Regions from separate parts of the Oceanobacillus luteolus genome, predicted to be linked through region 4. Evidence: predicted binding sites of a transcription regulator. Region 4 holds the regulator's gene; each other region holds the start of a gene.
What was found. Region 4 encodes Rex, which represses fermentation and respiration genes when NADH is low (regulators of the CRP and FNR family bind a similar motif). Its sites were predicted from a motif close to TTGTGAAATATTTCACAA; they were not measured.
Positions count from the first base shown of each region.

Region 1 (3,191 bases), on a different contig from region 4:
CTGTATGGATACCTTCTTTCAGCTTTAGTAGTTTATCATAAAAATGCTGTATGGAGGTGTTGGGATCATCTGGCTTGTAGATTAGTTGGTTATTCGCCCCACCATAATGGAAAGTCCTTGCAATTCCAATAGCTCCAATTGCATCCAAACGGTCTGCATCTTGAACGATTTTCCCAGCTAAAGTGGTCGGAGTTTTCCCTCCCGAGAAGGAAATGGTTGATATCACATGATTAATTTCCCTTTTACTGTCTTCATTGAGACCAATCGAATTTAAAAAATCATTCATATTTTCTAGAACTCTCAGAGGGTCATTAAACAGCTTTCGATCCCCTACATCATGCAACCATCCTGCAGCTTCACATATGAAGAGATCGCCCTCCTCATCTATTGCAAGCTCTCTTGCCATGTGAGCCACCCGCTTCATGTGGTAGTAGTCATGACCAGTATGATCATTATGAAATAGCTGATGAGCGTACGAACGAATGGCGTCAAGCTGTTTATTTCTGTCCATGACCTTCCCCCTTCCTTCTATCATACTTTATTTGCTTCTATATGCATAATGGATATTATACTACATTCAATTTAGGTTGCATATTTTACAACTTTCAGAAAAAAGTTGAGTGAATTTCTTGACTAGTCTAATTAAATAAGTTATTATAGGTTCAACAAAGCAGAAGTACGGATTCATTAAATACCAGACAGCTTCTTTGAAGTGGATGTGTTAGTAATCCTACTCTCAATAGATGCTGTCTATTTTAATGTTTTTGTGTCCTCTCTTTGTATTATAACCACGTTTTATCGTGAAAGGTTTTAGGAGGAGTTTACATGCAAAACGGTGTAGTAAAATGGTTCAATGCAGAAAAAGGCTTTGGATTCATCCAGCTGGAAGAAGGTAACGATGTATTCGTTCACTATTCAGCCATCCAAGAAGAAGGATTCAAATCTTTGGAAGAAGGTCAAGAAGTTTCCTTTGAAATTGTTGAAGGCGAACGAGGACCACAAGCGGCTAACGTAACTAAACTATAAAAAAACTTGAGCAGTATTCTTAAATGAATACTGCTTTTTTTGTGTTTGTATATTCATAAGATCCTCCTGTAAGAACTACCTCACCCTTTAATCAACTGTTCTTCCACCAGCAGGATAACTTAATCCATAATACTTACCCTTTTCTAAAAAAAAGTTCCATTTTATCATCTCTTTAAGATTTTTGTAAGCATTTATATTTGTTTGTCATACAAAATTCACATACTTTTATAACTAAAAAGTTAGTAAAATCATCATTTCAATGAGTTTGAGAACTATTGAACAAATTGTGAAAGCTGATGTGTAGCCATAAATTCCATTTTCAATTTGTGTATGATGAAAATAGTAGTAAAGAAATCTCTAGGAGGGATTAACCAATGGTTACTAAGAACCAGAAACATGTAAATACCAATCCAGAAAGCGAACCAAACCTTAAAGGTACATTAATATCTGTATCTATCTTGGGAGCAATCTTATTGGTGACTTGGATTGGAGCGCTTATGCTATTCCTTTTAAGATAATGAAAATTAAGGAGTGATCATTGATGCATCTACACAAATATGAGAAATATTGGCTTGGTGCAGGGATTGTAGGACTAATTGTATTTTTAATTATTTTAGGATTCGGTGCTTTTTATTTAGGCACACATCCTCAAAGCCACGGAGAAATTATTGATCCCGAAAACATTGAAGCAAATGACGCTTTTAAACCTGAGAACCGGGGTTTAACAAAAGTTGATGAAGGTAGATATGTACTTAATATCGTTGCTTCTGCATTTAACTATGATTTGGGTACCGATGAATCCGGAGCACCAATAAAAAATATTGAAATCCCAGCTGGATCAAAAGTACTCGTCCAAGCAACGACACCAGATGTCATCCACGGCCTGAATTTTGCAGGAACAAATATTAATATGATGGTTGAACCTGGTTATGTGAGTACGATGGAAGTAGAGTTGAACAATCCAGGAGAATACACCTTAGTGTGCAATGAATACTGTGGGGTTGGACATCACTTAATGTATGGATCTTTGGAGGTGGTTGAATAATGGCTACACCAGCAAATGTAGTAGAAAAGTTTTCATCGAAAGTATTCCATAACTATGGAACTGTAGAACTTAGCCTATCAAAGAGAGAACGTAGACTAATTATGTCTTATATGTACGTAGCAATGATATCATTGCTCGTCGGTGGTTTGATGGGGTTATTACAGGTACTTGCTCGTTCTGGTGAATTTGAGTTACCTTGGGGAATTAATTACTATACGATCCTTACGGTACACGGAGTAATTTTAGCACTTGTTATGACTAGCTTTTTTATCATTGGATTCCAAAATGCCCTTATGGGAAAAACAATTGGATTTTCAAAAAAACAATTAAATTGGGCGTGGGTTGGTTTCTGGATCATGTTGATTGGAACAGTTATTGCTGCTGTTACCATTTTGATTGGAAAAGCAAATGTTCTTTATACATTTTATGCACCATTAAAAGCACATCCGCTATTTTACATTGGTATTACTCTCGTTGTGGTAGGAAGTTGGGTAACTGCTGCAGTAAACTTCCGGCAATTCTATCTCTGGAAGAAAGCTCATCCTAATGAGAAATCACCATTGCTTGCATTCATGGTAATTATCAATATGCTCATGTGGTGTATTGCTACCATTGGCGTTGCAACTTCTATGTTAATTGAAATCATACCTTGGTCTTTAGGTTATAAAAATACAATTAACGTGCTGTTAAGTCGTACTTTATTCTGGTATTTTGGTCACCCATTAGTTTATTTCTGGCTATTACCCGCCTACATGGCATGGTATGCAATTATTCCTAAGGTCATCGGTGGAAAGATCTTCAGTGACAGTTTAGCACGATTTTCATTTATCTTATTCTTGTTCTTCTCTATCCCAGTTGGACTGCATCACCAACTGACTGAACCTGGACTGGATTCAACATGGAAGTTTATTCAAGTTATTTTAACTTTCATGGTTGTTATACCAAGTTTGATGACTGCATTCTCTATGTTTGCAACTTTTGAGATTACTGGGCGTAAGAAAGGCTATGGTGGACTATTTGGTTGGTTGAAGCATCTTCCTTGGAAAGATGTTCGTTTCCTAGCACCATTTGTTGGTATGCTTGCATTCATTCCTGGTGGAGCTGGAGGAATTATCAATGC
Region 1 is NZ_JBHUDE010000049.1:51,341-54,531, forward strand. It holds gene ACFSBH_RS11620 (HD domain-containing protein) at 1-511, opposite strand, end outside; gene ACFSBH_RS11625 (cold-shock protein) at 826-1,026, shown strand; gene ACFSBH_RS11630 (cytochrome c oxidase subunit 2A) at 1,401-1,544, shown strand; gene ACFSBH_RS11635 (cupredoxin domain-containing protein) at 1,568-2,071, shown strand; gene ACFSBH_RS11640 (b(o/a)3-type cytochrome-c oxidase subunit 1) at 2,173-3,191, shown strand, end outside.
Region 1: the regulator Rex is predicted to act here: its motif matches at 1,292-1,309, upstream of ACFSBH_RS11630 (cytochrome c oxidase subunit 2A).

Region 2 (3,191 bases), on a different contig from region 4:
CATTCACTAAATCATTTGTCAAATTAATCTTAGATACTCTTTTTTTCTAGACAAAGTAAATCATTCCATCAACCTCCCGGCAGATGAAAATGATCTAAGCATTGGCTTTTCATATGAAAGTTTTTTATGCTCGGACGATATGGATGAGTGGACATATGACCTTGAGCAACGGGAAGCCTTTGAAAATGACAAGATAGAAAGATTTTATGGACACGTGGAATACGCACACAAACAGATGGTATTAAAACATAATGATATTTGTTACAGCACTTCTATTTTCACAGAGGATGGGTACCATGAATCTGATAAAAGACTGTTTGAATTGTTGGCAAATACATTTAAGACAGAAGAAGAAGGAGCTTATGACCCTATTTATTCCGGGGTCGGAGGCAAGAGGCTATCAAGGCGGAGATAACCGTTCAAAACTGCGGGAATTGCAAATTACGAAGCTTGATATTTCTTCTAATTCAAGTTCCAGAGGGCACGTGAGAACCCCTTGCGTTACCCCTCACTTCTGAATCCTACTCCAGAGGGTACATGAGAATTTCTTACGTTACCCCTCACTTCTGAATCATGCTCCAGAGGGTACATGAGAACTTCTTACGTTACCCCTCACATAGAAATATTGTTCCAAAGGGAACGTGAAAACTCCTTGCTTACCTCTAACTCCAAAATTCTGTCCCAGAAAAAGATCTGGCTCCAGAACATCATAAAATATCAAACCAAAATCCCTGCCCTCTCCAATTCCCTGCAAGCTGCTTCAATCTTCTCTATTGAATCCGCTTCTAACGTATGAAGATGCAAACCTTCCGTTAACGATGATAAATGAGAGGCTTTTGGATCTTGCAGTTTTTCATAAAACAAGTCTACCTCTTTTCGATTGCTCACCATGATCGAGGCTGTCAAGTCACCATATACCGGATGCTCCACACTCACATCCTTGACTGTAACGCCATGATCAACAATCATATACAACTCTTCTAGTGTTTGCTCTGGAGTATGTCGGACCACAATCGTCCGTCGTTGTACACTATCCTCCGCCTTCTCCCTTAAATAAACATATCCTTGACTCGTAGCGATAATTGGTTCGTTTTTCGCTTTTAGGATGGAAACATCTTGAACAATAACTTGTCTGGAGACATTCGCTTTTTCAGCAAACTCTGAAGCTGTAATTGGTGTGGATGCACTTTCTAACGTTGTGATAATTAACTTTTGACGTTCTTGGGGCGACATTTTTTTCATATTTTTACACTTCCTTATGGTTATGCCATTCTAAAATTCTACCATGTGCATGTAAAATTTCACTTGATATAATATTAAATCTATGTAATGATAGTTGTCAAGACATCTAAATATACAACCAAATAAACACCCATGAATTCATTGTGAAAAATTTCACAACTAACTCAATTTATAAGGAGATATAAAGATGAATCAACTAAAGTTAAAGAAAATGCTAGAATCATTTTTACTAGAAGATATTGGTGATAATGACTTAACAAGCAACTCTATCTTCCCTATCGAACAACAAGGTAAAGGGATTTTCATTTCGAAAGAGGATGGAATTATTGCAGGACTTGAAATCATCCAAGTTGCTTATCATTTGCTCGATCCACAAATCGAAGTTAAATTGCATTTTGCTGATGGAGATAGGGTCAATCAAGGAGATACGATTGCGGAAGCTTTTGGTCCAGTAAGACCCATCCTGACAGGCGAACGTGTCATTTTAAATTTACTCCAGCGGATGAGTGGAATCGCCACATTAACGAAAACATGTGTAGAGACTTTAAATGATCCCTCCATTCAAATCTGTGATACAAGAAAAACAACGCCAGGCCTAAGGATGCTGGAGAAATATGCAGTCACCGTTGGCGGTGGGAAAAATCATCGTAACGGCTTATATGATGGTGTCATGATTAAGGATAATCATATTTCTTATTGCGGATCCATTACAAAAGCAGTTGAGCGAGTACGTGAATCTGTGGGCCATATGGTAAACATCGAAGTTGAGACGGAAACGCGGGATGAAGTGTTAGAAGCCGTTGAAGCAAATGCAGATGTCATTATGTTTGATAATCGCAAACCTGAAGAAGTGAGGGAATTTGCCAAACTTGTTCCACCTCAAATTATAACCGAAGCTTCTGGAGGGATTAATCTATCAAATCTAGCATCTTATGCCAATACCGGAGTTCGATATATATCTTTAGGTGCATTGACGCACTCGGTTATAGCGTTAGATATTAGTTTACAAGTCAAAGAAGGAAACAAAAAATAATTTCCGACTAACAGGAGAGCTAGAACATGAACAAAAAAACATTCATATCTATTCTATTACTGCTATTCCTATCTATTCTAGCTGGCTGCGAAGAAGAAACAGAAAGTTCTGATTCGAACGGCATCACTACTACTATCAAGGGCGGTCGGACAGGTGGTGCATGGGCAGTATTTACAGAAGGAATTGCCGAATCGGTCCGTCGTGAAAATGATTCCTCCTATATTACAGTGGAACCTGGCAGTATAGTAGAGAATCCTCCCATGGTAGGTCTCGGCAGGGTTCCATATGGTTTGTCTTATGCGATGACCGCCTATGCTGCTTATCGAGGAGTAGAGCCATACGATCAAGCTTTTGAAAATATTCGTGCGGTTAGTGTTGTTATTCCAGCTAATTATTATCAATTCTTTGTGAGAAAAGATGTGCCATACGATTCACTTCATGACATTGTGGAAAACCAAATACCAATTCGTTTGGCTGTGAACCAAAAAGGATCAGATGCTGAGCTGATCACCCGGGAAACATTCCATCATTTTGGAATAACCTATGAAAATATCATTTCATGGGGAGGGTCAGTCGATTATCTGTCCGGGTCAAAGGCGTTTGAAATGATGGCGGATGGAAGAATTGACGCTGCTGGAAATGCCGAGTCTGCACCTTCAGGTAATATTATTGAAGCCTCTACAACCATCGATTTAAAAATGGTTTCCTTGGATAAGGAAACTATTGAAACGGTATCCGAAAAACTCGGAATGGAGCCCAACACGATTCCTGCTGGGACCTATGACTTTCAAAAAGAAGACATTGATACGGTCAGTACCCCAGCAATTCTTATCGTTCATAAAGACGTTTCTGACGAAGAGGTGTACGCAGTTACAAAGAGCATCTACAACAACTTGAATTATTTACAAACCGTACA
Region 2 is NZ_JBHUDE010000167.1:101,803-104,993, forward strand. It holds gene ACFSBH_RS21345 (hypothetical protein) at 140-415, shown strand; gene ACFSBH_RS21350 (transcription repressor NadR) at 718-1,242, opposite strand; gene nadC (carboxylating nicotinate-nucleotide diphosphorylase) at 1,430-2,275, shown strand; gene ACFSBH_RS21360 (TAXI family TRAP transporter solute-binding subunit) at 2,302-3,191, shown strand, end outside.
Region 2: the regulator Rex is predicted to act here: its motif matches at 1,384-1,401, upstream of nadC (carboxylating nicotinate-nucleotide diphosphorylase).

Region 3 (3,191 bases), on a different contig from region 4:
TCTGCGCGTGTAGCATTTTTCCTTCCACCAATCGCAATATTTTCAGCAATGGTACCCGAAAATAGGTATGGATGTTGCGAGATATAGCTGAGCTCATTGAACCAGTCCGCTTCAAGATAATGTGACCTGGATTTTCCATTGATATATATTTCCCCATCTGCATATGGAACAAGTCCAGCAATCACATGAAGCAATGTCGATTTTCCCGCACCTGTTTTCCCGATGATCGCTATCTTTTGATAAGGTTCAATTATAAGAGAGATATCATTTAATGAAAAATTGCCTTCATCATATTTAAAGTTAATATGCTCCAATTCAATCATAGGAGGTTCTGTCAACTGAATAGCAGCCTTCCCCCATTCTACCGGTGAATCAGGAGCTTCCAATTCACCTTGTAACTTATTGAATGCTCCCATGCTTCCTCTCCCTGTATGAAAAGCACTACCAAGATCTTTCAATTTATTATAAAATTCTGGAGCGAGTACGAGCATGAGAAAACCAGTGAAAAAGCTGATATCCTGGAAAATAATCAATCGGATTGCCACTTCGAGTGCTATCAACCCCATACTAAGCATGGAAATGAATTCGAGTGCGAGTGAGTTGGCAAAAGCAGTTTTGAGGACTACCATAGTCGCATCCCGAAATTGAAGACTGCTTTCTTTTATTTCCTCTCTTTGTTCTTTAGAACGGCCATATAATTTCAGTGTTGTTAATCCTTGAAGAGTATCAAGGAATTTACCAGAAAAAGCAGCCATCTTATCTAGTTGCTCCTCCGATTTATCTTTCGTATTAAAACCAATGATAATCATAAATATTGGAATAAACGGAGCAGTAATTAGAATGATGACACCAGTCATCCAATGTTCCGCGAATATCATTGCAAGTAATAAAATTGGAATGATCAATGATTGAATCACTTGTGGGATGTAGCTGCTATAATAATCATCCACCTCATCAACCGTATCCATCATGACGCTAACCTTTTCCCCAGATTTCCCATACATCGCAGCTTGCATATTCGTCCGAGCATATTTATTCAATAATTTTTTTCGTAAATCTTGCTTCACCGTTGCAGCAAGTTGCACCCCAATTTTGCCATTCAAGTAGTTGAAGACGGTACGTCCTAATAATGCAACTAGTAAAAATAATATATACGAAACAAGTTCAGCGAATGCTGTACCTTGCAAGAATGCTTTATCAACAATCAGCACAAGAAGATAAGCTTGTGCGATAATACTGATTCCACTCAGAACGGAAAAAATAGTCATGCCTATCAATTTTCCCCGGTGTTCTTTTGCGATCTCTCTCATTCCGTTCATCCTTAACCTCCTCTCAAGAAGTGAACTCTTTCACATAAGTATACCCGAAATGCACCGGTTCAGTACAAGAGAAGGTCCTAAGTTAACAAAGCTGTCGAATTTAAGAAACAAAACTTTCATTTGCATTTACTAACCATTGGTTATAAAATAAACATAACCAATGGTTAGTGAATGAGAGGAAGTGAGATCATCTATGTCAGTAAACGAACGGAAATCTGATAAAACAAAAAAACAAATCATAGAGGCAGCTGGAGAACTGTTTTCCACAAAAGGCTTCGATTCAGTAACAATGAGACAAATTGCCAAAAAGGCCGGTTGCTCACATACGACGATTTATTTATATTTCAAAGACAAAGAAACCTTACTCCACCAACTATCAAAGCCCCCATTAGAGAAGCTGTACAATGAAATCCTAAAAATTACAGCAAAAGATTCATCCCCGCAAGAAAGATTAAATTTGTTAAGCCAAACATATATCTTATTTGGTTTAACATATAAAAATATGTACCGTATCTTCATCAACACAGAGGCTTCCCGAGTGGACGAAGAAGAACCAGAATTGGAAATCAATAAACTACGCCTATCCATATTCGCCGAATTAGAAAAAGTGATTGCACAACGCCTTTCCATCTCAAAGGGAGAGGAGTCACTATTGTTTACCAGAGTATTTTTCTATACCCTTCATGGGATCGTAACTACGTATCAGGATAGTAATGAATCGATAGATGAATTATACAATCGATTGAAACTGACTTTTGAGGCTGCAGTGGAAAGCTTACTTTTAGGGTTTCAAGCAAAATTAGATCTGGGGGTTGGGTAAGATGAAAGTGAAAAAGGTTTCTGAACATATCTGGAGTGTAAAAATTTGGGTAGGCTTCCCTATTCATGTATGGCTTGTAGTAGATAAAGATGGAGTAACCCTTGTTGATGCGGGCATTTCCATCATGAGTAATACAATCATAAAACAAATTGAGTCATTAAATGCTGGACCATTAAAACGAATCCTCTTGACACACGGCCATGCTGACCATGTTGGAGCCATTAAGAAAATTACCAAGACATATGATGTTCCTGTATATGCACATCAAATTGAAATACCATATACGGAAGGAGAGCTGCCCTATCCTCGAAGAAACAAAGCCCAACAACTACTTCCAAAAGAACTTCTCCACCCCCTCGAAGAAGATGAAAATGGTGTGCTGCTTCCTATTGGTAACTTAAAACCTTACCATACTCCAGGCCACTCTCCTGGTCACGTCGTTTACTATCATGAAGTAGACCGTGTCTTACTTGCAGGAGATCTATTTACGACGAAAAAAGGAAAATTGAGGGGTCCTATGTCCGTGTTTACAGCAGATATGGTGCAAGCAGTGGAAAGCAGCACAATAATTCCAGAGCTAAACCCAGTAAAGCTCGAAGTATGTCATGGAGATGCTATTACACATCCCGCCAATCAATACACGGATTATCGTAAGAAGATGGAGAAAAAAGATTATTGAGGGAAAATGTTATCATCCATGCTCAGATTATATTAAATGAGTCTGAGATAAAACTATTTTTATATCTTAAGATCCGAACAAAACAAATGATATAATTTTACAACTTTCTCTTTAAATTCCGCACCCCGCCCACCTTCGCTTTTCGCGGAAAGCGAAGGTGGACCGGGACTGCGGACATCAGAAGAACATCTGTATAAATCTTCTCTCAAGTGGCGTTTTGTTTGTAAATGAAACATACAGAGCGCAATTCTCTAACTGAAGTTTTCAAGAGATTTTTTCAGTTGAAGCACTTCTTCTTTTGTCAGCGTGATGCCTTTCCCCATCTTTTCATGATCTGGAGCCCAATCTCTTAAATCATACTTTGGCTCCCGAC
Region 3 is NZ_JBHUDE010000046.1:51,733-54,923, reverse strand. It holds gene cydD (thiol reductant ABC exporter subunit CydD) at 1-1,319, opposite strand, end outside; gene ACFSBH_RS10240 (TetR/AcrR family transcriptional regulator) at 1,513-2,139, shown strand; gene ACFSBH_RS10235 (MBL fold metallo-hydrolase) at 2,141-2,818, shown strand; gene ACFSBH_RS10230 (YdbC family protein) at 3,070-3,191, opposite strand, start outside.
Region 3: the regulator Rex is predicted to act here: its motif matches at 1,338-1,355, upstream of cydD (thiol reductant ABC exporter subunit CydD).

Region 4 (3,191 bases):
TCCATTTTTTCCAATTGTTTTCGTCTGCTTTGTGCTCGTTTTGTAGTGGAGGCCCGTGCAATATTCCTCTGGATGAAATCTTCCATTCGTTTGATCTCAGTTTGTTGCTTTTCAAATTCCTTCAATTCTCTTTCGTAATCCAAAGCTTTCTGCTGCAAATATTTACTGTAGGAGCCATGGTATTTCTTTGTTCTTTGCCTCGAGACTTCATAAACGATAGTAGCCGTTTTATCTAGGAAATACCTGTCATGGGAGACAACCACAACCGCTCCTGGATAACTATTTAAATACGATTCCAGCCAGCCGAGTGTTTCAATATCTAAGTGGTTGGTCGGCTCATCAAGCAAGAGAAGCTGCGGTTTTTGCAGGAGCAATTTTCCTAATGCAAGCCGGGTTTTCTGTCCGCCACTAAGCTCACTGATTTCAGTATCATAATCAAAGTTACTGAAATTTAATCCATTCAACACTGCTTTAATATCTGACTCATATGTATAACCGCCACCTGATTGAAAGGCATGCTGAAGTTTATCATATTCAGCAAGCAGTTCCTGATTCTCTTCCTCGGTCAGTTTATGGGCATCTTGTAATTTCGCTTCAATTGTCCGTAAATCCTCTTCCTGCTTTCTCAAGTGAGCAAAGACACTGACAAGTTCATTCCAGATTGTTTTCCCAGATTCCAGCTTCATCTGCTGGGACAGATAACCAATTTTTAGCTCCTTTGGCTTAATTAGTTCACCATCATCATATGAAAGCTCTCCGGCCATAATCTTCAGTAGTGTGGATTTTCCAGCACCATTTCTACCGACGATTGCAATCCGGTCGAGATCTTTAACTTCTAATTTTACATTCGATAAGATGCTTTCCGAACCAAAGGATTTGGAAAGGCCATTAATTTGCATCAAAATCATACGTTCACCCCATTGCCTTTATTGTATCACGCATTAACGGACTGTAATACCCCCACCTCTAAACATGAGGGAAATCCAATAGGAGTAGGTGGGGATAAACAGTGCGTATACCTCACTGAATGTAGTTTAACTTTATCGTAAATTGCCGTTATTAGGACACTAACTTGTGAATATCATCACGACAATTGCCAAATTTTCTGGTAGAATAGACGTGTGTCCATATTTTACTATTGCTAAGGATGAAATGAGGCGTAAATATGAAACAAAATAAGATTCCACAGGCTACAGCGAAACGGCTTCCATTATATTATCGATATTTAAATAACTTGAATCAACAAGGAAAAAAGCGTGTTTCTTCTAAAGAACTTTCCGAGGCAATCAAAGTTGATTCTGCTACAATCCGTCGGGACTTTTCTTATTTCGGTGCGCTCGGGAAAAAAGGCTACGGCTATAATGTGGAATACTTGCTTGGATTTTTCCGCAGTACGCTCGACCAGCATGAACTTACAGAAGTTGCTTTAATTGGTGCCGGTAATTTAGGAACAGCATTTTTAAATTATAATTTTACTAGAAATAATAATATTAGAATTACGATGGCATTTGATAGTGATGAAAGTAAGATTGGAACAGAGGTCGGCGGGGTTCCCGTATATGGCATTGATCAATTGGAAGAAAAGCTGGATGATATTACAGTAGCAATTCTTACCGTACCTGTTGCGGAAGCGGATGCAATCACCGAGAAGCTGGTTAATTCAGGAATTAAAGGGATATTAAACTTCACTCCTGTCCGGATTACCGTGCCAAATGATGTGCGAGTGCACCATATTGACTTAACGGTTGAATTACAGGCTCTTGTTTACTTCCTAAAGCATTATCCATTAGACAATCAATAAGATACATATCATGAAACTTCATGTAGTGGGGAGCTTACAGTCCATACATGCTTAATAACAAAAAGGGAAATTTTTCCGTTAAGACATGAAGAAAACGATTGGGCTGTTTTTTCTTTCAATAGAAAGGAACGACAGCCCGTTGGTATATAAAGAAGCGGAAGAGAGAAGTGGGAGTGTGAGTCGTGTTGAAAAGTAGATTATGGGCAGGCATATTTTTTGTATTAACCTGTCTGCTGGTTGCAGGGTGCACCGATGAGGGTGCTGATAAAGAGGAAGTAGAAGCGGAAGTTAGTGATGAAGCAATACTCGCCGTTGTAGAAATGAATGTGGAAAAATTGATGGTAAAAGATTTGGATGGATACATGGAGACCATCCACAGTGAATCTCCAGTTTACGAAACAACAGAAGAAACGATTACGGAATTATTTAATTATACATTGGATATCGAGCTTCAAAACCTGGAGATTAAGGAACAAACAGATAAGGAAGTCATTGTAGCATACACTCAGCGGACTGTGGAAACGGAAGCAGGAGACTTTCAAAACAATGAAACCACTGGTGAACACACGTTGCGTTTGGATGATGGACAATGGAAAATCTACAACTCCGAAGTTATAGCAGTAAACCCCTTACCTCAAGAAGAGCAGGAAATGGAGCAAGAAACTGTTGAAATGGCAGGAGAGTATGCCGCCAAGCTTGAAAGTGTCGCTAAGCCTTTTGATGAGGAAGAATGGATTCTCTCCAGCTATAAAGAAGCTGAAGGTGCAGCAACTGCAGTATATCTTCCAGAGGGCGAGAATTTGGGGAATTATAGTCAAATCATAACATATGATTTTTATGAAGATGGCAATATACATAGTGACTTGGCACATTTTATAGATGTATTTGAGCAAAGTTTAAATGATATGGCTACGGTAGACGTGGAGTTTCAGCGTTTTAATGCGACAGAGACAGAAGTGTCTTATCAGTTTGCTTTAAATGGTGATCCCACTGAACCGGATCAAGAAGAAATCGGCAGGGTTTTCATCTTAGATGATGATATGTATGTTGTCCGTTATACAAAAATGGACAGCAGCATAGAAAACAGAGATGAAGTGGTAGATATGTTAAGAGAAATATAATGTGAAAAGAGCTGTACCTCGATTTTGAGGCACAGCTCTTTTTTATTCGTTCTTATAAGAAGAGAATCGTCTGCATATTTTCCAGTTGTTCTCTCATTTTTTCAATTTCCTCTGGTGATAGTCCGTACTGAGCCAAGACCACCATTGTATTCATTCCAGCATGTACGATAATCGGTACTAGAATTCGCTTCGTCCTTACATAGAGGAAGGCAAATACTAAGCCCATCGCAGTGTACATGAGAAGATGTGAGAAGTCCCAATGAACAGCG
Region 4 is NZ_JBHUDE010000144.1:19,253-22,443, reverse strand. It holds gene ACFSBH_RS15495 (ABC-F family ATP-binding cassette domain-containing protein) at 1-908, opposite strand, end outside; gene ACFSBH_RS15490 (redox-sensing transcriptional repressor Rex) at 1,166-1,801, shown strand; gene ACFSBH_RS15485 (hypothetical protein) at 1,984-2,922, shown strand; gene ACFSBH_RS15480 (CPBP family intramembrane glutamic endopeptidase) at 2,975-3,191, opposite strand, start outside.